2 regions of the Burkholderia sp. MR1-5-21 genome follow, and region 1 is predicted to be linked to the other one. Evidence: predicted binding sites of a transcription regulator. Region 1 holds the regulator's gene; the other holds the start of a gene.
The links. Region 1 encodes FliA, which starts transcription of late flagellar genes. Its sites were predicted from a motif close to CTAAAGTTTNNNNNNNNNNNGCCGNTA; they were not measured.

Region 1 (11,725 bases):
GCGCGCTGCCGGACGCGACGTCGGCAACCAGCGCGCAGCTCCTCGAGATCATGCTCGCGCAGGATTTCCAGGACCTGACCGGACAGGTGATCAAGAAGATCATGGACATGGTCTACCTGATCGAGCAGCAGCTGCTCACCGTGCTGGTCGAGAACATTGCGCCCGAGCGGCGCGAGCAGTTCGCGGCGACCGCGGCCGCGCTCGCGGCCGAGCAGACGACGAGCAGCACCGGCAGCCCCGACGCGCTGCTGAACGGGCCGCAGATCAATCCGGAAGGCAAGACCGACGTCGTGCAGGACCAGGCGCAGGTCGACGACCTGCTCGCGAGCCTCGGGTTCTGACGGGGCCGCCTAGGTGGGGCCGCCTGGGTGGGGCCCCCGAGTCGGGACTGCTTGAGTGGGCCCGCCTGAGTGAGGCCGCCCGAGTGGAGTCGCCCGAGTGGCTCCTCCACGAAAGTGCCGCAGGGCGGGTTCTCCCACCGTCTCGCGTCGTCGGAACCCGGCGCCGTCTCCGCAGACGCGCGCCGGCCAGCCCCGAGGCCCGTGCGGCGGCGCATCCAGCCGGTCGGCGCCGGGCCTGGAATGTGCTGAATTGACACTTGGACACACTCAGCAGGCATACTACGCGTCAGTGACATCCGATCAGCGGCATCAGAACATCGTTCTTTTGTCTGTCTTGAGGCTGGGCTGCGGTGCCGGCGACGCTGTCGGCGCCGCCTACAACGAGGCGAGTCCCTGGGGGGGAACGTGAAGCTGAAACGTCTGGGCTGTGCTGCCGCGTCCGCGGCGGCGTTGATGAGCGTGCTGTGGAGCGTCCACGCGCACGCGGAACTGGGCGGCGCGCCGATGTCGCCGCCGGCCGACGACCACGCCGCCTCCGTGCGCGCGCTGCAGCGCGCGATGCGCTCGGCCGACGGTTCGTCGGCGAGCACGGCGACCTACACCGTTCGCGAGATCACGCTCGGCTCGGGCACCGTGATCCGCGAATACACGTCCGCCGCCGGCACCGTGTTCGGCGTCGCGTGGCAAGGGCCGACGATGCCGGATCTCGCATCGATTTTCGGCAGCTATTTCCCGCAATACACCGCTGGCGTCGAGGCGGCGCACAAGGCGCGCGGCTGGCGCGCGCCCGTGTCCGTCGATACGAGCGGCCTCGTGATCCGGACGGGCGGCCACATGGGCGCCTTCTCCGGTGAGGCGTGGCTGCCGCAGGCGCTGCCCGCCGGTTTCACCGGCAACGACATCCAGTGACAGCGGGAGACCGATCTTGCGTATTCCTCGTAACTTCATTCGCTGGCTCGGCGCGCTGAGCGTCGCAGCCGCGACGGCCGTGCTCGTCACCGCGTGCGGCGGCGGCGACGGCGGTTCCTCGGGCGGCAGCAACGGCGGTAACGGCGGTAACGGCGGCTCGACCGGCGCCGCGAATACCGCAGTCATCACCGTGGCCCAGGGCGTCGCCAACGTGATCAACATTCCGACCGTCAGCGTGACGGTCTGCGCACCCGGCACGTCGAATTGCCAGGTCGTCAACAACGTGCTCGTCGATACTGCGTCATACGGTCTGCGGCTCGTCAGCAGCGCGGTGTCCGGCGTGATCGGCAGCCTGCCCACGACGACCACGAGCGGCGGCGCGCCGATCGCCGAATGCGGCAAGTTCGTGTCGAGCTACACGTGGGGCTCGGTGCGCACCATCGACCTGAAGGTGAGCGGCGAGACCGCGAGCTCGCTGCCGGTGCAGATCATCGGCGACCTCGGCACGACAAACGTACCGACCTCGTGCACGAACGGCGGCGCGTCGGCGAACTCCGCGAGCGCGCTCGGCGCGAACGGGATCCTCGGCATCGGGCCGGCGCCGTACGACTGCGGGACGACCTGCACGACGTCGACGTCGGCGGTGAACAACAACTACTACGCTTGCCCGAACGGCAATTCGAGCTGCGCGGTGACGCTCGTATCGCTGTCGCAGCAGGTGGCCAATCCGGTCCAGCGTTTCGCGAGCGACAACAATGGCGTGATCGTGCAGATGCCGCAGATCTCGAGCAACGGCCAGGGCAGCGCGACGGGGACACTGACGTTCGGGATCGGCACGCAGTCGAACAACCAGCTCGGGGCCACGACCAAGCTGACGTCGACGACGACAGGCGACCTGCAGAACTCGTCGTTCCTCGGCCGCACGGTGACCGCGTTCTTCGACACGGGCTCGAACGCGTACTTCTTCAACGATTCGGCGCAGACCGTGTGCTCGCGCAATACGCAGTTCTATTGCCCGGCGTCGACGGCCACCTACACGGCGACGCTCGTGGGCCTGAACGGCACGGCGAGCAACGTGTCGATGTCGGTACAGAACGCGGACTCGCTGTTCTCGAACGCGTCGACGTTCGCATTCAACGACATCGCCGGACCGTTCGGCTCGTCGGCGTGGCTCGATATCGGCCTGCCGCACTTCTACGGCAAGACGATCTACTTCGGGATGGACCTCACCTCGAACGGCGGCGCGGCGCCTTACGTCGCGTACTGACCCGCGGCAGCGCAGCGGCATCACGAGGGGGCGAATGTTCGCCCCCTTTTTTTTCATTCTGGCGGCGCAGGCCAGCGCCGCTGCGAAGGACGCCACCGCACGGGCGGCGATAATCGCCGGATTATCCCGGCGGCCTGTTCCCGCATTCCGATTCCGTTATCCGGCCGGCCGGTCGGCCTTTGCATGGCCGAAGCGAACGATTATGGCGGCGATATTCATTCGCCCGCCAATATCCGCTCTTTCATTTTCGGTGACTGTCGGTTCTGTCAGGTTCTTGCAAATCTTCAAAAATGACGCGGTGTGAATTGACAATGTGGGGGGCGTTATCCCGGCCGATATGACGCCGGCGTCGCCGCTGGCGCGTTGGGCCGGCCGCGCCGCGCACCGGGCTTCAATCCCGTTATCGGACGCCGGATGAAAAGCGATTGAACGTCATCGGATTCCACCTATAATGCACGCGTTGTTTCCGGGGTTGTCGATAATTTCAAAAAACATGAGGGCTAAAAAAATGAATTTCCCTGAAGCCATTCGTTCGGTATTCAACCAATATGCGAAGTTCGATGGCCGCGCGCGCCGTGCGGAATACTGGTACTTCGCGTTGCTCACGTTCATCGTGTCGCTCGGTTGCCAGGTAATCGCGGTGGTGGCCCGTGAGGCATCCACGGTCGCGCTGCTCCTGTCGATCGTCGCGTTGCTGGTGTCGCTCGCGCTCATCTTGCCGAGTCTCGCGGTGACGGTCCGCCGGCTCCACGATATCGGCCGTTCGGGCTGGTTCCTGCTGATCGCCTTCATTCCGATCGTCGGCGGGATCATCCTGTTCATCTGGATGTGCTCGCGCGGCAACCAAGGCCCGAATCGCTTCGGCGCCGACCCGATCGCCGCGGCCTGAGCGCCGTCCCAGCGAGACGCCGTGCTGCTGCGCGGCGTCTCGTCGCGATGCGCGGGCGGCCGCCGCCGTGTATCCCGGCCGGGCCGCTTTCGCCGGTCGGGCCCAGGATTGTGATTCCTGTTGTCGCCGGTTCCGGTTTGCATCCCGCCCTGCGCCCCCCGGCACTCCGCCAGTACGGCCAGCACCGCCAGCACCGCATCCCCGCCCGCCGACTCCATCTGACCTGATACGCCGCGCATTCCGCGCCCGCGCACCGCGTGCGCCGTCCGCCGCACACGCGCGAACCTGCCCGCGGCCCCGCCCGGCGAAGCCTCGTCGCCGCGCCATTCGCGCTTGCGCCCGCCCGCGCCCGATTCCCCGAAATACCCCCCTTTCCCGGCTTTGCTCGACCGATCGGCGTTTGACGCCTCCATGAATAATCGGTGTCACTGGAAAGCGGCATTCCGCCGTATCCGTCTGGAGGCCCCGTGGCAGACGAGAGCGATCTCGACAAGACCGAAGCCGCCACTCCGAGGCGCCGCGAGAAGGCGCGCGAGGAGGGGCAGGTCGCGCGTTCGCGCGAACTGGCTTCGTTCGCGCTGCTCGCGGCGGGCTTCTACGGCGCGTGGCTGCTCGCGGGACCGATCGGCATGCACCTGCAGACGATGATGCGCGGCGCGTTCGCATTCGACCGCGCGACCGCGTTCGATTCGCACCGGATGCTGTCGGCGGCCGGCAGCGCGGGCCTCGAAGGGCTCACCGCGCTCGCGCCGCTGCTCGCGCTGACGGGGCTTGCCGCGCTGTTCGCGCCGATGGCGCTCGGCGGCTGGCTGATCTCGTCGAAGACGTTCGAACTGAAATTCGACCGGCTGAATCCGCTGACGGGTCTCGGCCGGATGTTCTCGATCCAGGGGCCGATCCAGCTCGGGATGTCGCTCGCGAAGACGCTCGTCGTCGGCGGGATCGGTGGCGTCGCGATCTGGCGCGCGAAGGACGAGCTGCTCGGCCTCGCGACCCAGCCGCTCGATGCGGCGCTCACCGATGCGCTCCACCTCGTCGCCGTGTGCTGCGGCACGACGGTCGCCGGCATGCTGGTGGTCGCGGCGCTCGACGTGCCGTATCAAATCTGGCAGTACAACAAGAAGCTGCGCATGACGAAGGAAGAAGTGAAGCGCGAACATCGCGAGAACGAAGGCGATCCGCACGTGAAGGGCCGGATCCGCCAGCAGCAGCGCGCGATCGCCCGTCGCCGGATGATGGCGGCCGTGCCGAAGGCCGACGTGGTCGTCACGAACCCGACGCACTTCGCCGTCGCGCTGCAGTACACCGACGGCGAGATGCGCGCGCCGAAGGTCGTCGCGAAGGGCGTGAACCTCGTCGCCGCGCGGATCCGCGAGCTGGCGGCCGAGCACAACGTGCCGCTGCTCGAAGCGCCGCCGCTCGCGCGGGCGCTGTATCACAACGTCGAACTCGAGCGCGAGATTCCCGGCTCGCTGTATGCGGCGGTCGCCGAAGTGCTCGCGTGGGTGTACCAGCTCAAGCGCTTCCGCGTGGAAGGCGGCGCGTTCCCGGCGGTGCCGGTCGATCTCGACGTGCCGGCCGACCTCGACAAGGGCGCGTCGGTGTCCGCTGACGACGAGCGCGACGAAGCCGACGACGTGCTGGGCACGAACGCCCGCACGCAAGGAGGCACGGCATGAGCACGCCCGCCAACCTGTTCGCGAAGCGCCCGAACCTGCTCGCGGGGACCAACCTGCGCGCGCTCGCGGGCCCGATCCTCATCTGCATGATCCTGGGGATGATGATCCTGCCGCTGCCGCCGCTGCTGCTGGATCTGCTGTTCACGTTCAACATCGCGCTGTCCGTGATGGTGCTGCTCGTCAGCATGTACACGATGAAGCCGCTCGACTTCGCGGCGTTCCCGAGCGTGCTGCTGTTCTCGACGCTGCTCAGGCTGTCGCTGAACGTCGCGTCGACGCGCGTCGTGCTGCTCGAGGGCCACACGGGCCCGGACGCGGCCGGCCAGGTGATCGAGGCGTTCGGCCACTTCCTCGTCGGCGGCAACTTCGCGGTCGGCATCGTCGTGTTCGTGATCCTGATGATCATCAACTTCATGGTGATCACGAAGGGCGCGGGGCGGATCGCCGAAGTGTCCGCGCGCTTCACGCTCGACGCGATGCCCGGCAAGCAGATGGCGATCGACGCCGATCTGAACGCGGGCCTCATCAACGAGGAGCAGGCGAGGAAGCGCCGCCAGGCGGTCGCGCAGGAAGCCGAGTTCTACGGCTCGATGGACGGCGCGTCGAAGTTCGTGCGCGGCGACGCGATCGCCGGCCTGATCATCATGGCGATCAACGTGATCGGCGGGCTGATCGTCGGGATGGTCCAGCACGACATGAGCTTCGCGGCGGCCGGCACGAACTACACGCTGCTGACGATCGGCGACGGCCTCGTCGCGCAGATCCCGTCGCTCGTGATCTCGACCGCGGCCGGCGTGATCGTATCGCGCGTCGCGACCGACGAGGACATCGGCACGCAGATCACCGGCCAGCTGTTCACGAACCCGCGCGTGCTGACGATCACCGGCGCGATCATCGTGCTGATGGGGCTGATCCCCGGGATGCCGCACTTCGCGTTCCTGCTGCTCGGCGGCGGCGCGATCTGGCTCGCGCGCACGCAGACGAAGCGCGCGGCGGCCCGCAAGGCGGCCGGCGACATCACCGACATCGCGCCGCCCGCGGCGCTCCCCGCCGACAGCCACGAGGCGAGCTGGGACGACGTGCAGCTGATCGATCCGCTCGGCCTCGAAGTCGGCTACCGGCTGATCCCGCTCGTCGACAAGAACAGCGACGGCGAACTGCTCAAGCGCATCAAGAGTATCCGCAAGAAGTTCGCGCAGGAAATCGGCTTCCTGCCGCCCGTGATCCATATCCGCGACAACCTCGAGCTGAGGCCGAACGCGTACCGGATCGCGCTGAAGGGCGTCGAGATCGGCGTGGGCGAGGTGTTCCCGGGCCAGTGGCTCGCGATCAACCCGGGCCAGGTGACGGCCGCGCTGCCCGGCGCGCCGACCCACGATCCGGCGTTCGGCCTGCCGGCCGTGTGGATCGACATCGCGCTGCGCGAGCAGGCGCAGGTGTACGGCTACACGGTCGTCGACGCGAGCACCGTCGTCGCGACGCACCTGAACCATCTCGTCGTCCAGCACGCGGCCGAGCTGCTCGGCCGCCAGGAAGTGCAGGCGCTGATCGAGCGCACCGGCAAGGACGCGCCGTCGCTCGTCGAGGACCTCGTGCCGAAGACGATCTCGCTGACGACGCTGCAGAAGGTGCTGCAGAACCTGCTCGAGGAAGGCGTGCCGATCCGCGACATGCGCACGATCATCGAGGCCGTGTCCGAACAGGCTGGCCGCGTCACCGACGCGTACGACATCACGGCCGCGGTGCGGCTGTCGCTCGGCCGCGCGATCACGCAGCAGTGGTATCCGGGCGCGGGCGAGATGCAGGTGATGGGGCTCGACGCGAATCTCGAGCGCGTGCTGTCGCAGGCGCTCGCCACCGGCGCGAATCCGGGCCTCGAGCCCGGTCTCGCGCACAACCTTCTGACCGGCACGCAGCAAGCGCTGCTGCGTCAACAGAATCTCGGGCTGCCGCCCGTGCTGCTCGTGCAGCACGCGCTGCGCGCGATGCTCGCGCGCTTCCTGCGCCGCAGCCTGCCGCAATTGAAAGTGCTGTCGTACGCCGAAGTGCCGGACACACGCACGATCAAGGTCGTTAACGTCATCGGGGGTTCCGCTTGAACATTCGCAAATTCACCGGCGCAACGAGCCGCGACGCGCTTCGGCTCGTGCGCGAGGCGCTCGGCGCCGACGCCGTCGTGCTGTCGAACCGCACGCTCGATGACGGCAGCGTCGAGATCACCGCGCTCGCCGACGCCGAGCTGGCTGCGATCGCGCCGCCCGTCGCGGCGCCGGGACTTGCCCAGGTCGCCGCGCAGCCGGGCGCGGCGCTGGCGGGCTTTGCGCCACGCGCGCGCGCAGCCGCCAATCCGTATGCGATGGGCGACGGCGGGCTGCCGGACGTGTTCTCGTCGGTGTTCGGCGCGAGCGCCGAAGCGGCCGATGCGCCGGCGGCCGATGAGCCGGTTGCCGCAGCGTCTGCCGCGGGATCGCCCGCAGCAGGATTGCCCGCCGCAGGATCGCCCGCCGCAGGATCGCCTGCCGCAGGATCGCCTGCCGCAGGATCGCCTGCCGCAGGATCGCCTGCCGCACCTTCCGAACCCGCGCCGTGGCTCGTCGAGCATGCGAAGCGCCTCACGCAGCAGCGCGAGGCGCTCGCCGCCCGCAGCCAGCCCGCGCCGGCGGCGGACGGCGGCCACCGCGCCCCGGTCGACACCGCCCGCGCGCCGCGCGCCGGCGACGTGCTGCCGCCCGAATGGGCGCGCGACATCGTACGCGACGCCGCACGCCGGATCCCGGTCGATGCGGGCGCGCCGCGCCGCGCGGCCGACGCACCGGCGCCGAAGGCAGCCGAGCGCACGCGCATCCCGACCGATACGGCCGCGGCCGTTGCCGATGCGGTCAAGGCGCGCATCGAGCGGATCGTCAACGACACGGTGATGCACGAGCTCGGCGCGCTGCGCGGGATGATGGAAGAGCAGTTCGACAGCCTGATGTGGCACGAACGCCAGCGCCGCAGTCCCGTGCACGGCGCGCTGACGAAACACCTGTTCGCGGCCGGCTTCTCCGCACAGCTCGTGCGGATGATGGTCGACAACCTGCCGCAGGGCGAAGGCTCGGACACGCTCGAGCAGGCGACCGAGTGGGCGCAGACGGTGCTCGCGGCGAACCTGCCGGTGCTCGAAAGCGAGGATGCGCTGATGGAGCGCGGCGGCGTGTTCGCGTTGATGGGGCCGACGGGCGTCGGCAAGACGACGACGACCGCGAAGCTTGCCGCGCGCTGCGTGATGCGCTTCGGCGCGAGCAAGGTCGCGCTGCTCACGACCGACAGCTACCGGATCGGCGGGCACGAGCAGCTGCGGATCTTCGGCCGGATCCTCGGCGTGCCCGTGCATGCGGTGAAGGACGCGGGCGATCTCGAGCTCGCGCTGTCCGAGCTGCGCAACAAGCACATCGTGCTGATCGACACGATCGGCATGAGCCAGCGCGACCGCGCGCTGTCCGACCAGATCGCGATGCTGCACGGCGCGAACACGCCGGTGCAGCGCCTGCTGCTGCTTAACGCGACGAGCCACGGCGACACGCTCAACGAGGTCGTGCAGGCGTACCGCAGCGCGGGCGACCATCCGGATCTCGCCGGCTGCATCCTCACGAAGCTCGACGAGGCGACCCATCTCGGCGGCGTGCTCGACACGGTGATCCGCTACAAGCTGCCCGTGCACTACGTGTCGACCGGCCAGAAGGTGCCGGAGAACCTGTACGTCGCGACGAAGAAATTCCTGTTGAAGAGTGCGTTCTGTGTGCCGCGTGACGGCTCGCCCTTCGTGCCGCACGACGATGACATGCCCACGCTGCTTTCCGCGCTGACCGCACGTTCCACCGCCGAGCTGCACGAGGTTCGCTTTGGATAAACGCATGATCGATCAGGCTGAAGGATTGCGGCGCCTGCTGGCCGGGCGCGCCTCGAGAATCGTCGCGGTGACGGGCGGCCCGGCGGGCGTCGGCTGCACGTCGACCGTCGTGAACCTCGCCGCCGCGCTGACGGCGCTCGGCAAGGACGTGCTCGTCGTCGACGAGCGCGCCGACGTGCACTCGGCTGCCGCGACGCTCGCCGGTGCGTGGCTGCGCGACGGCGCGCGCGCGCGGGTCGCCGGCGGCTTCGCGGTGTGCGCGGCGGCGCGGCTCGCGCGCGCCGGCTACAGCGACGCGCAGCTGAGCGATTTCATCGACGGGGCGGCCGACATCGTGCTCGTCGATGCGCAGCTCGGCACGGACGGCGCATTCTCGGCGCTCGCGCGCGAAGCGCATGACGTGCTGATCGTCACGCGCGTTGCCGCGCAGGCGATCACCGAGGCGTACGCGTGCATGAAGCGGCTGCATTTCGCGCACGCGATCGCGCAGTTTCGCGTGTTGACCAACCACGTCGGCAGCCAGGCCGATGCGAAGACCGCGTACGACAACCTCGCGGGCGTCGCGAGCCGCTACCTGGCGGTGTCGATCGGCGACGCCGGCTGCGTGAGCGCCGATCCGCTCGTCGAGCACGCGCGCGAGCTCGTGCGCACGGCGGTCGACGCGTTCCCGACGTCGCCGGCCGCGCGCGACTACCGGCAGATTGCCGCCGACCTGCTGTACTGGCCGCTGCGCCCGAGGCCGGGCGCGGGCCCGGTCCGCGCGGGCGGCAGCACGTCGTTCGAGGCAGGTGCGGCGCACGCCGCGTGAGCGCCACCGGAAGGAGAGAGCCATGATGTACAACGCTCAAGGAAAGATTTCCCAGGCCGACGTGCTTGCGCAATACGCGCCGCTCGTGCGCCGCCTGGGCCTGCAGCTCGTCGCGAAGATGCCGGCGAGCGTCGACCTCGACGACCTGATCCAGGCGGGGATGATCGGCCTGATGGACGCGGCCGGCCGCTACAAGGAAGACCAGGGCGCGCAGTTCGAGACCTATGCGACGCAGCGCATCCGCGGCGCGATGCTCGACGAGCTGCGCAGCAACGACTGGCTGCCGCGCAGCCTGCGCAAGACGTCGCGCGAGGTCGAGCATGCGGTGCACCGGGTCGAGCAGCAGCTCGGGCGGGCGGCGAGCGAGGCGGAGATCGCGCAGCACCTGAACATGCCGCTCGACGAATACCAGGGCATGTTGCAGGACCTGCACGGCAGCCAGCTCATCTACTACGAGGATTTCGACCGCGCGGCGGACGACGAGCCGTTCCTCGACCGCTATCGCGTCGATCATGCCGATCCGCTGTCGGCGCTGCTCGACGAGCACCTGCGCGAGGCGCTCGTCGAAGCGATCGAGCGGCTGCCGGAGCGCGAGAAGCTGCTGATGTCGCTGTACTACGAACGGGGTCTGAATCTGCGCGAGATCGGCGCGGTGCTCGAGGTCAGCGAATCGCGCGTGTGCCAGCTGCACAGCCAGGCGGTCGCGCGGCTGCGCGCGCGCCTGCGCGAGCAGGCGTGGGTCGGCGCGGAATCCTGACCCTTTCAAATGCATGCGCGGCGGGTACGCAATCTTCCCGCCGATTTGCTACAATCCCTCCCGTTTTCCGAGGAGCGTTGCGACGGACGATCATGCGTTCGCCAGGCTCGGAAGGCTTCACCAAGCGGGCAGGGCCGCGGCGCATCGCGCCGGCCGCCGCTTCCTGAACGGCGCTCACGTCACCATTTTCTAGAACTTTTTTAGAAAGGAGGGCGTGATGAGCGCCATCATCGATTCCCAAGCTACCCACGATTACCTCGTCGCCGACATGTCGCTCGCCGGCTGGGGCCGCAAGGAACTGAACATCGCCGAGACCGAAATGCCGGGCCTCGTGCAGATCCGCGACGAATACAAGGCGCAGCAGCCGCTGAAGGGCGCGCGCATTGCAGGCTCGCTGCACATGACGATCCAGACGGGCGTGCTGATCGAGACGCTGAAGGCACTCGGCGCGGACGTGCGCTGGGCCTCGTGCAACATCTTCTCGACGCAGGACCACGCAGCGGCCGCGATCGTCGAAGCCGGCACGCCTGTGTTCGCGTTCAAGGGCGAATCGCTCGACGAATACTGGGAGTTCTCGCACCGCATCTTCGAATGGCCGAACGGCGAGTTCGCGAACATGATCCTCGACGACGGCGGCGATGCGACGCTGCTGCTGATCCTCGGCTCGAAGGCCGAGAAGGATCGCTCGGTGATCGCCAAGCCGACCAACGAGGAAGAAGTCGCGCTGTTCAAGTCGATCGCGCGCCACCTCGACATCGACGCGAACTGGTACTCGACGCGCCTCGCGCACATCAAGGGCGTGACCGAAGAAACCACGACCGGCGTGCACCGCCTGTACCAGATGGAAAAGGACGGCCGCCTGCCGTTCCCGGCGTTCAACGTGAACGACTCGGTCACGAAGTCGAAGTTCGACAACCTGTACGGCTGCCGCGAGTCGCTCGTCGACGGCATCAAGCGCGCGACCGACGTGATGATCGCGGGCAAGGTCGCGGTCGTCGCGGGCTACGGCGACGTGGGCAAGGGCTGCGCGCAGTCGCTGCGCGGCCTCGGCGCGACCGTGTGGGTCACCGAAATCGATCCGATCTGCGCGCTGCAGGCGGCGATGGAAGGCTACCGCGTCGTGACGATGGAATACGCGGCGGACAAGGCCGACATCTTCGTGACGGCGACCGGCAACTACCACGTG
Region 2 (11,725 bases), 350 kb from region 1:
GGCATGGCGGGCGCAGCGGTCCGGGCCGCCGCCGAAGGCAGCGGCAAGCGCGCGGCGAGCAGCACGTCGAGCGCATCGTCGGCCGCCTCGGCCGCGCCGGCGGGCGCCGGCGCGGTCAGGCGCGCCTGCGGCTCGCGCAGCAGCGCGGCGAGCGGCCGCTGCCCGGCCAGCCATTGAGCGAGATGGGATTCGTAGAACAGACCGCTTTCGCCGACCGCCTGCGCGAGCGACGCGCGCAGCGTCGCGACGGACGCATCGCGTGCGGTCTGGGTCGCGGGAATGGCCTGATCGGGCTGCAACGCCGGCGCGCGCGGTGCGTCCTGCGGTGCGGACGCCGCCGTGCCGGCCGGCGGCGCGGGATCGGTGAGCAGGATGGACGGATCGGCGAGCAGCGGCAGCCGTCCGACGACGGCCGGCGTCGCGTCGCCGCCGAAGCGCGAGATCGCATCGAGCGCGAGCGCGACGTCGGACAGCGCCGTCTGCACGGACGCCTGCGGCGCGCTGGCGCCGGTTGCGGTCGGCACCGGCGCGGGCGACGCGCCGGCTGCCGGCGTGCCGACCTGCGCCGCCGCGCCGCCGCCGGAGGGCGGCACCACGACGTCGGCCAGCAGGCTGTCGATACGGCTTGCCAGCAACGCGGCGGCTACGGTGTCGATACCGGTCATGATCGGGGCCTGCTCACCTCTGCGACATCGATGCAAATACCTCGAACGGCGCCCGGCGCGACGCGCCGGGCGATGCCGGACAACCTCCGGGGGCGCGCCGCGCGGTCAGCTGCGCGCGCGGTACAGATCCGTCAGCACCTTCGTCGAGCGCCGCGTCTCGAACAGCGCGGACAGCCGCGCGATTTCCGGGCACGCGAGGTCGCGGATCGCCGCGTCGTCGGCGAGGATGCGGCGGATCAGGTCGAGCTTGTGGCCGAGTTCGGACTCGTCGAGCACGACGCCCGGCCCGGCGTCCTTCAACCCGTCGACGAGCTGCTGGTATTCCTGCTGCAGCGCCGACAGCGCGGCCCAGTCGGCGCTGCGCGCGGCGCGCAACATGCGGCCGGACACGGCCGCGATCGCCTCGTAGCGTGCGAGGTACTCCGCCTTGCAGTTCATCGCGACGTTTCCGAGGCCTGTTGTGCGGCCATCCGCGCGACTTCCGGTCCGATGCCGGTCCATGCTTCCTCGAGCGTCGCGAGCAGCCCGTCGACTTCGACCAGCATCGCGTCGCTCGCCTGCGCGTTCGCCTCCAGCAGACGCCTGCCGATGTAGTCGTACAGCGCATCGAGGCGCTCGGCGATCTCGACGCCCGCGTCCCGGTTCAGCGACGTCTGCAGGCCGCTCGTGACGATGCGGATCGCCTTGCCGATCGCTTCGCCCCGCTCGGACACGTTGCCCTGCTGCAGGTGCATGCGTGCGAGCGCGACGGCCTGCCGCGCGCCCTGGTACAGCATCGCGATCAGGCGATGCGGGGAGGCGCCCATCACCCCCGTCTCGACGCCGACACGCGCGTACGCACTGGCTCCAGCGTGTCCTGGGGAAAACATGCGCTTCTCCTTGTTGATGCTTTGAATACGGGGCGTCCGCCCGTGCGGTGCACGGCGCGGCCATCTCCCGGAGTTATCGGAATGGAAACGAAAAGCTTTAGACGGGGCGGGGATTTCCCGGTCGCCCGTCGCCGGACGGCCGCCCGGCCGGATGGCCGGCTGCGGGATGACCCGGCACCGGATGGACCGCCCCGGGATCGCTCTCCGCGGGATGGCCCGCCCCCGGATGGCAGGCCGCGGGATCGCCCGCCGCGGGATGGCCCGCCCCGGGATCGCCCGCCGGTCACACCGACATCTGCATGATGTCGTTGTACGCGCTCACGAGCTTGTTGCGGACCTGCAGCCCGAACTGGAAGCCGATGTTGGCCTTCTGCATGTCGACCATCACGTCGTTCAGCGAGATGTTCGACGCGCCGACCTCGAACGCCTGCGCCTCGCCGGCCGCCCGCTGCTGGTCGCCGCTGATCTTGTCGAGCGATGCCTTCATCGCGCTCGCGAACGTGCCGGCCGTCGCCGCGCCCGAGCCCGCGAGCGCCGCCGCCGGGCTCGCCGCGCCGCCCGACGCCTGCGCAGCCATCGCCTGCATCTGTTGCAACACCGAACCGATTCCGCTCACGTTCGCCGTCATGCCGTCTCCAGAGATAAAGGGCCTTTATGGGCCAAGGCGGGGGCCGTGGCCGGCTGCCCGCGCGCGCCACGCTGCGCAGGTCGCCATGCCGGATCGCAACAAAGCTTAGCAGCGCACGGTCCGGCAAAGCCCCGAAAGTACGGGGGAAACCCCGCTCTTTTCGGGCGATCGGATCACGGGCGGCGTCCCGATAATCGCACCGTGTCATTGTCCGCCCGCTCGTCCGAGCGGGTCAGTCGCCCCGCTCCGGAGAACCTCGACGCATGGATTCGCAGGCCAATTCGCTGATCAATCCCGACGCCCGCACGGGCCTCGCCAGCCCCGCGCCCGGCGCCGCTGCGGCCGCGGCGCTGCCGGGCGCAGGCGGCGCGGGCGCGGACTTCGGGATCGGCGGCTTCGCGGAACGGATTCCCGGCATCGCACGGATGAAGGGCAACCCGAAGCTGCCGCTCGTGATCGCCGCCGCGTTCGCGATCGCGGTGATCGTCGCGCTCGTGCTGTGGAGCCGCGCACCCGACTACCGCGTGCTGTACAGCAACCTGTCGGACCGCGACGGCGGTGCGATCATTGCCGCGCTCCAGCAGGCAAACGTTCCCTACAAGTTCGCGGACGCCGGCGGCGCGATCCTCGTGCCGGCGAACCAGGTCCACGAGACGCGCCTGAAGCTCGCGGCGATGGGGCTGCCCAAAGGCGGCTCGGTCGGCTTCGAGCTGATGGACAACCAGAAATTCGGCATCAGCCAGTTCGCCGAGCAGGTCAACTACCAGCGCGCGCTCGAAGGCGAGCTGCAGCGCACGATCGAATCGATCAACGCGGTGCGCGGCGCGCGCGTGCATCTCGCGATCCCGAAGCCGTCGGTGTTCGTGCGCGACCGCGAGGCGCCGACCGCGTCCGTGTTCGTCGACCTCTACCCGGGCCGCGTGCTCGACGAAGGCCAGGTGCAGGCCATCACGCGGATGGTCTCGTCCGGCGTGCCCGACATGCCCGCGAAGAACGTGACGATCGTCGACCAGGACGGCAACCTGCTGACCCAGCCGGCGTCCGCGACCGGCCTCGACGCGAGCCAGCTCAAGTACGTGCAGCAGGTCGAGCGCAACACGCAGAAGCGCATCGACGCGATCCTCGCGCCGATCTTCGGCGCCGGCAACGCGCGCTCGCAGGTGAGCGCCGACGTCGATTTCTCGAAGATCGAGCAGACCTCGGAAAGCTACGGCCCGAACGGCGTGCCGCAGCAGGCCGCGATCCGCAGCCAGCAGACCAGCACCGCGACCGAGCTGTCGCAAGGCGGCGCATCGGGCGTGCCGGGTGCGCTGTCGAACACGCCGCCGCAGCCGGCGTCCGCGCCGATCGTCGCGGGCAACGGCCCGAACGCGCCGCAGGCGACGCCCGTCAGCGACCGCAAGGACCAGACGACCAACTACGAGCTCGACAAGACGATCCGCCACCTCGAGCAGCCGATGGGCAGCGTGAAGCGGCTGTCGGTCGCGGTCGTCGTCAACTACCAGCCGGTCGCCGATGCGAAGGGCCACGTGACGATGCAGCCGCTGCCCCCCGCGAAGCTCGCGCAGGTCGAGCAGCTCGTGAAGGACGCGATGGGCTACGACGCGAAGCGCGGCGATTCGGTGAACGTCGTCAACAGCACGTTCTCGACCGCGACCGATCCGTACGCCGACCTGCCGTGGTGGCGCCAGCCCGACGTGATCGAAATGGCGAAGGAAGCCGCGAAATGGCTCGGCATCGCGGCGGCCGCGGCGGCGCTCTACTTCATGTTCGTGCGCCCGGCGATGCGCCGCGCGTTCCCGCCGCCGGAGCCGGTCGCGCCGTCGCTGCCGGCGCCCGACGATCCGGTCATGCTCGACGGCCTGCCCGCGCCGGAGAAGGAAGCCGACGAAACCGACGCGCTGCTGCTCGGCTTCGAAAGCGAGAAGAACCGCTACGAACGCAACCTCGAATACGCGCGCACGATCGCGCGCCAGGATCCGAAGATCGTCGCAACCGTCGTGAAAAACTGGGTGTCCGATGAACGCTGAAGGCTTGACCAAGAGCGCGCTGCTGCTGATGTCGATCGGCGAGGAAGAGGCCGCGCAGGTATTCAGGTTCCTCGCGCCGCGCGAGGTGCAGAAGATCGGCGCGGCGATGGCCGCGCTGCGCAACGTCACGCGCGAGCAGGTCGAGGACGTGCTGCAGGAGTTCGCGAAGGAAGCCGAGCAGCACACCGCGCTGTCGCTCGATTCGAACGAGTACATCCGCTCGGTGCTGACGAAGGCGCTCGGCGAGGACAAGGCCAGCGTGCTGATCGACCGGATCCTGCAGGGCAGCGACACGAGCGGCATCGAAGGCCTGAAGTGGATGGATTCGGGCGCGGTCGCCGAGCTGATCAAGAACGAGCACCCGCAGATCATCGCGACGATCCTCGTGCACCTCGACCGCGACCAGGCGTCCGAGATCGCGTCGTGCTTCACCGAGCGGCTGCGCAACGACGTGCTGCTGCGGATCGCGACGCTCGACGGCATCCAGCCGGCCGCGCTGCGCGAGCTCGACGACGTGCTGACGGGCCTGCTATCCGGCAGCGACAACCTGAAGCGCGCGCCGATGGGCGGCATCCGCACCGCGGCCGAGATCCTGAACTTCATGACGAGCATCCACGAGGAAGGCGTGCTCGAGAGCGTCCGCCAGTACGATCCGGAGCTCGCGCAGAAGATCGTCGACCAGATGTTCGTGTTCGAGAACCTGCTCGACCTCGAGGACCGCGCGATCCAGATGGTGCTCAAGGAAGTCGAGTCGGAGACGCTGATCATCGCGCTGAAGGGCGCGCCGCCCGCGCTGCGCCAGAAGTTCCTCGCGAACATGTCGCAGCGCGCGGCCGAACTGCTCGCCGAGGATCTCGACGCGCGCGGCCCGGTGCGCGTGTCCGAAGTCGAGACGCAGCAGCGCCGCATCCTGCAGATCGTGCGCAACCTCGCCGAGAACGGCCAGATCGTGCTCGGCGGCAAGGCGGAAGACGCGTATGTCTGATCCGGCGAGCGACCGCGCGGGCGGCATGACCGCGTACCAGCGCTGGGAGATGGCGTCGTTCGACCCGCCGCCTCCCCCGCCGCCGCCCGACGACGCGGCCGCGGCCGCCGCCGCGCTCGCCGCGGAGCTGCAGCGCGTGCGCGACGCCGCGCATGCGGAGGGCCTGTCGACCGGCCATGTCGAAGGCCAGGCGCACGGCTACCAGGCCGGCCACGAGCAAGGCTATCAACAGGGATTCGAGGCCGGCCAGGCCGAAGCGCGCGCGCAGGCCGCGCAACTCGCGGCGCTCGCCGCGTCGTTTCGCGAAGCGATTGCCACCGCCGAGCACGACCTCGCATCGGACGTCACGCAGCTCGCGCTCGACATCGCGCAGCAGGTCGTGTGCCAGCACGTGAAGCACGATCCCGCCGCGCTCGTCGCCGCGGTGCGCGACGTGCTCGCGGCCGAACCCGCGCTGTCCGGCGCGCCGACCCTCGCGGTGCATCCGGCCGACCTGCCGGTCATCGAGGCGTACCTGCAGGAAGAACTCGACGCGCTCGGCTGGAGCGTGCGCACCGACGCGGCGATCGAGCGCGGCGGCTGCCGCGCGCACGCGGCCACCGGCGAAGTCGACGCGACGCTGCCGACCCGCTGGCAGCGCGTCGCCGCCGCAATCGGCAAGGTGAGCGCATGGTGACGCGCACGCCCGAATCGTTCGCGCACGACGGGATGACGCCGCTCGAGCGCGAACTCGCGCTTGCGTCGTACGGCCCCGAAGCCCTGCAAGCCGCACAAGCCACACAAGCCGCTCACCACGCGCACGACGCGCGGCCGGCCGCCGCAGCCGACGCGCTGCGCGCGCCGCACAATCCGCATCTCGCGCACTGGCGTTCGCACCTGAACGCGCTTTCCGCGCGCAGCCATCGCGCGCTGCCGCTGCGGCCGTGCGGCCGCCTGACGCGCGCGGCGGGCCTCGTGCTCGAAACGATCGGGCTGCGCCTGTCGGTCGGCGCCGAATGCACGATCGAACTGCCGCCCGGCAGCACGCTGCCGCATGCGGAGGCGGAAGTCGTCGGCTTCTCCGGCGACCGCCTGTTCCTGATGCCGACCACCGATGTCGCGGGCGTGCTGCCCGGCGCACGCGTATGGCCGCGCGAAAGCGCGCCGGTCGCGGATCCGCTCGCGGGCGCGAAGCGGCTGCCGGTCGGCTGGGACATGCTCGGGCGCGTCGTCGACGCATCGGGCCGGCCGCTCGACGGCCTGGGCCCGCTGACGTCGAAGGTCGACGCGCCGCTCACCGCACCGTCGATCAACCCGCTCGACCGCGAGCCGATCCATCACGTGCTCGACGTCGGCGTGCGCGCGATCAACGCGCTCCTCACCGTCGGCCGCGGCCAGCGGATGGGGCTGTTCGCAGGCTCCGGCGTCGGCAAGTCGGTGCTGCTCGGCACGATGGCGCGCTACACGAGCGCCGAGGTGATCGTGATCGGGCTGATCGGCGAGCGCGGCCGCGAAGTGAAGGAATTCATCGAGCAGATTCTCGGCGAGGACGGCCTCGCGCGCTCGGTCGTCGTCGCGGCGCCGGCCGACGTGTCGCCGCTGCTGCGGATGCAGGGCGCCGCATACGCGACGTCGCTCGCCGAATATTTCCGCGACCAGGGCAAGCACGTGCTGCTGCTGATGGATTCGCTGACCCGCTACGCGATGGCGCAGCGCGAGATCGCACTCGCGATCGGCGAGCCGCCCGCGACCAAGGGCTATCCGCCGTCGGTGTTCGCGAAGCTGCCCGCGCTCGTCGAGCGCACCGGCAACGGGCCGGAAGGCGGCGGCTCGATCACCGCGTTCTACACGGTGCTGACCGAAGGCGACGACCAGCAGGACCCGATCGCCGATTCGGCGCGCGCGATCCTCGACGGCCACATCGTGCTGTCGCGCGCGCTCGCGGAAGCCGGCCACTATCCGGCGATCGACATCGAGGCGTCGATCAGCCGCGCGATGACCGCGCTGATCGACGAGCCGCATCTCGACCGCGTGCGCCAGTTCAAGCAGATGCTGTCGCGCTACCAGCGCAACCGAGACCTGATCGCGGTGGGCGCCTACGCGCCGGGCCGCGACGCGCAGCTCGATCGCGCGATCGCGCTCTATCCGCGCATCGAGTCGTTCCTGCAGCAGGGCTTTCGCGAATGCGCACCGTTCGCGTCGAGCCTCGCCGGGCTCGATGCGCTGTTCGACATTCACGGAGGCTGACACCGATGGCCCAAGGCTTTCCGCTGCAGATCCTGCTCGACCGCGCGCAGGAAAACCTCGACGACGCGACCCGGCAGCTCGGCGTCGCGCAGCGCGACCGCACCGCGGCCGCGGACCAGCTCGACGCGCTGCTGCGCTACCGCGACGAGTATCACGCGCGCTTCGCGCAATCCGCGCAGCAGGGGATGCCCGCCGGCAACTGGCGGAATTTCCAGGCGTTCCTCGACACGCTCGACGCGGCGATCGCGCAGCAGCGCCGCGTGCTGGCCGCCGCCGAAGCGCGCATCGACGAGGCACGCCCGCACTGGCAGCAGCAGAAGCGTACCGTCGGCTCGTACGAGATCCTGCAGGCGCGCGGCGTCGCACAGCAAGCGCAGCGCGACGCGAAGCGCGAACAGCGCGACGCCGACGAGCATGCCGCGAAGGTGCTGCGGATGCGGGCCGACGCGGCCAAATCTGCTTGATTGCTCAGCGCCGCTCACTGAACACGCACGAGAGAACGCCATGCCTTCCCTGTCCCTGCTCGGCTCGCTGATCGATACGGCCGCTTCCGCGCTCAAGGGCGCCCGCAAGACCGACGCGTCCGACACGTCCGCGTCGAACGGCGCGACCGCCGCGCCGCTGCCGTTCGCGCGCACGCTCAAGCAGACCGTCGCGACGCAGCGCGCGTCGGCCGCGGCGAATGCATCCGATCCGTCCTCCGTTGCACCGTCGCGGCACGCGGTGGCTGCCGCCGCGATGTCGAAAGCCGCCGACGACACGAAGTCATCCGACCCGTCCGACGACAAGACCGCGACCGTCAACCCGGACGCGGCTGCGCTCGCCGCCGCGGCGGCCGTGCAGGCGCAGTTGCAGGCACGCCCCGACGGCACGGCTGCGACGACGGACGCGGCGAACGCGGCGATCGCGATGGCCACCACCAGCACCACGGCCACGACGGGCACCACCGCCACGACGGCCACAACGGACACGCCGTCCGCCGATACGCTCACGCACGCCGGCGACGCGGCGTCGGCCGCCGGCACGAACGCAACGGGATCGCCTCGCGACGCGCTGCACGCGGCGCTCGAAAAACTCACCGGCGGCACGAACGCCGTCGCGCTGCCGGCCAGTGGCGCGGCAACGCCGCAGCAGACTGCGGCGACCACCGCAGCGCCGCTGGCGCCGAAGGTGCCGACCTTCGACAAGACGCTCGCGGACGCGAAGGGCACGCTCGCGGCGAACCCGGCGCAAGCGCAGACACCGACGCCGGCCGCACCATCGCTGCAGGCCGAAGCCGCCGCGAAAGCCGATCCGGCAGCCGGCGCGACGCACGCGCTCGCGGCGACGCAGGATGTCGCCGATCCGGCCCACGCCGCGCTCGCCGCCGCGACGGCCGCCGCCCAGCCCACGCTGCAGACGACGCCGGCGGCCGCCAACGTCGCCGCCGCGAACGCGAACGTGCTCGCCCCGCACGTCGGCACCGCGGACTGGACGGACGCGTTGAGCCAGAAGGTCGTGTTCCTGTCGAACGCGCACCAGCAGAGCGCCGAGCTGACGCTCAATCCGCCGGACCTCGGCCCGCTGCAGGTCGTGCTGCGGGTCGCCGACAATCATGCGCATGCGCTGTTCGTGTCGCAGCACGCGCAGGTGCGCGATGCAGTCGAAGCCGCGCTGCCGAAGCTGCGCGACGCGATGGAAGCGGGCGGTCTCGGTCTCGGCAGCGCGACCGTCAGCGACGGCGGCTTCGCGTCGCAACAGCAGAACCCGCAGCAGACGTTCGCCGGCGGACAAGCGCCGCGGCGCGGGAACGCCGCACCGTCAGGCGGCGACGCACCGCTCGACGCCGCGCCATCCGCTGCGGCCGGCGCGACCGTGACCCGCGCCGGCCTCGTCGATACGTTTGCCTGAGCATTGGCAGCTCACCGGCCGTGCACTGCGGCCGCCTGCCCGCGCGGCGCACCGGCCTTGCGCGCCGCGACGATGAACTCCGCCGCGCGCTCGCCGATCATCACGGACGGCGCATTCGTGTTGCCGCCGATCAGCGTCGGCATCACCGACGCATCCACGACGCGCAAGCCTTCGACACCGCGCACGCGCAGTTGCGGATCGACGACCGCGCGCGCGTCCGTACCCATCCGGCAGGTGCCGACCGGGTGATAGATCGTGTCGGCATGCGCGACGATCGTCGCGCGCAGTTCGGCGTCCGTCTGGTCCGGCCGCGTGTACAGCTCGCGACCGCCTTGCGACGCGAGCGGCGCCTGCGACAGGATGCGGCGCATCGCGTGCGCGCCGCGCACGAGCAGGTCGAGATCGCGCGTGTCGCTGAAGAAGCGCGGATCGATCAGCGGCGCGTCGCGCGCATCGCCGCTCGCGAGGGCCACCGTGCCGCGGCTGAACGGCCGCAGCGCGCACACGTGCAGCGAATAGCCGAATCCCCAGTGCATCTTGCGGTTGTGATCGTCGACGAGCGCCGTGCAGAAATGCAGCTGCAGATCCGGCCGGTCGAGTGACGGATCGCTCTTGATGAAGCCGCCCGCCTCCGCGACGTTGCTCGTCATCATCCCCGTGCGGCTCGAGAAGTAGCGCGCGATCGCGGGCGTCATCTTCGCGACCCCGCGCAAGCAGACGCCGACCAGTTCCGACGAATTCACGCGCGTGTTGATGATGAAGTCGATGTGGTCGATCAGGTTCGCGCCGACGTCCGGCGCGTCCTGCACGACCGCGATGCCATGCCGGCGCAGCTGGTCGGCCGGGCCGATGCCCGAGCACATCAGCAGTTGCGGCGAGTTGAACGCGCCGGCCGACACGATCACTTCGGCACGCGCGCCGAGCGTCTCGACCCGCCCGTTGCGCGACACCGCGACACCGACCGCGCGCTTGCCGTCGAAGCCGACGCGCAGCACCGTCGCATCCGTGATCACGTGCAGGTTCGGCCGGTTGCGGCCGTACAGGTAGGCGCGCGCGACGCTGCAGCGCGCGCCGTCGCGATGCGTGACCTGGTAGAAGCCGACGCCTTCCTGCGTCGCGCCGTTGAAATCGTCGTTCAGCGGATAGCCGGCCGCGTGCGCGGCCTGGATGAATCGTTCGGAGAACGGATTGCGAAAGCGCAGATCGGACACCGTGAGCGGGCCGTCCGCGCCGTGCCATTCGTCCGCGCCGCGCTGGTTGCCTTCCGCGCGCCGGAAGTACGGCAGCACGTCCTGCCAGCCCCAGCCCGTCGCGCCGAGTTCGGCCCATTCGTCGTAGTCGCGCGGATGGCCGCGCGTGTAGATCATCGCGTTGATCGCGCTCGAGCCGCCCATCCCGCGCCCGCGCGGCTGGTAGCCGCGGCGGCCGCCGAGGCCCGGCTGCGGCACGGTCTCGTAGCCGTAGTTGGTGCCGAGCTTGAGCGGCACGAGCGCCGCGATGCCGACCGGCATGTTGACGAGCAGGTTGCGCTCCGTGTGCGAGCCCGCCTCGATCAGCGCGATCGTCGCGTCGGGACACGCGTCGGCGAGCCGGCCCGCGAGGCTCGCGCCGCCGGACCCCGCGCCGACGATGATGTAGTCGTATTGCATGCATGTCTCCTTCATGTCATGAATGGCGCCCGGCGCGGCCGTGCGGCCCGAATTTTGATCTTCTAGTGTTCGCGCATTGTAGGAATGGCCGCCGCGCACGCGGCGCGCCGATTCAAGAGCGATTCCTCTAAACGCGCGCGTGAACTAAATTTAAGATGCGTGGATTCGCTTGGCGCGACGCACCCGGCCGCCAGAAGCCGATCTGTCGCGAAATGGGAGAGACACTGATGCAGCGACACGTTCTGCAGGCCGCGTGCCGACCGGGTCTTCCGGCCGCGCCACCCCTGCCCCGCATTTCGTTTCAAACGGCGACCGTCGCGCGCGCATGCGCGGCGATGCGCGCCGTGCACGGGATTCGAACGGCACCGGCGTCGTCCCCGCGTTTGGAACGCGCGCCGGCGGCGGCATCCGACCGGCCGGGCATCGCGGCCGCGCTCGTGCCACGATGCAGCGCGCCGGTGCACGCAGCGACGCTTGCCGCACCGTTTCGCCACGCCGTCTTGCGCGATACAACGCAGCGCGAACGCGCGTTGGGCGCCGCGTCATGCGCTGCTTCCGCCGATGCAAAGCGTCGCGCGGATGCGACGCTCGAACGCCATCGGCGCGCTATCGGACACACGATCCGACGCAGCGAAGCGGCCGCTCACGGATCGACACCTCGGGCCGACACCCTGGCCTGCGCCGTACGGAATTCCGCTTCGATCGGCGGTACGCCGCCCCACCCGATCCGCCACGCCGCGCTCGTCGAGCGGGCGCCTGCGGCCTGACTGCTGGCCGATGCGC

Region 2: a site for FliA is predicted at 1,609-1,635, ahead of fliS (flagellar export chaperone FliS). Genes of this name have one in related genera too.

Annotation. Positions count from the first base shown of each region.
Region 1 is NZ_JBSAXD010000003.1:15,006-26,730, reverse strand. Features, by position in the region: gene cheZ (protein phosphatase CheZ) at 1-341, shown strand, start outside; gene ACV229_RS04740 (DUF2844 domain-containing protein) at 747-1,250, shown strand; gene ACV229_RS04735 (DUF3443 domain-containing protein) at 1,267-2,517, shown strand; gene ACV229_RS04730 (hypothetical protein) at 2,552-2,821, shown strand; gene ACV229_RS04725 (DUF805 domain-containing protein) at 3,026-3,406, shown strand; gene flhB (flagellar biosynthesis protein FlhB) at 3,874-5,085, shown strand; gene flhA (flagellar biosynthesis protein FlhA) at 5,082-7,184, shown strand; gene flhF (flagellar biosynthesis protein FlhF) at 7,181-8,974, shown strand; gene ACV229_RS04705 (nucleotide-binding protein) at 8,967-9,782, shown strand; gene ACV229_RS04700 (RNA polymerase sigma factor FliA) at 9,805-10,539, shown strand; S-adenosyl-L-homocysteine riboswitch at 10,603-10,722, shown strand; gene ahcY (adenosylhomocysteinase) at 10,754-11,725, shown strand, end outside.
Region 2 is NZ_JBSAXD010000003.1:366,226-377,950, reverse strand. Features, by position in the region: gene fliK (flagellar hook-length control protein FliK) at 1-665, opposite strand, end outside; gene ACV229_RS06295 (flagellar protein FliT) at 771-1,103, opposite strand; gene fliS (flagellar export chaperone FliS) at 1,100-1,534, opposite strand; gene fliE (flagellar hook-basal body complex protein FliE) at 1,818-2,162, opposite strand; gene fliF (flagellar basal-body MS-ring/collar protein FliF) at 2,426-4,192, shown strand; gene fliG (flagellar motor switch protein FliG) at 4,182-5,177, shown strand; gene fliH (flagellar assembly protein FliH) at 5,170-5,853, shown strand; gene fliI (flagellar protein export ATPase FliI) at 5,847-7,403, shown strand; gene fliJ (flagellar export protein FliJ) at 7,409-7,867, shown strand; gene ACV229_RS06255 (flagellar hook-length control protein FliK) at 7,908-9,293, shown strand; gene ACV229_RS06250 (GMC family oxidoreductase) at 9,305-10,942, opposite strand.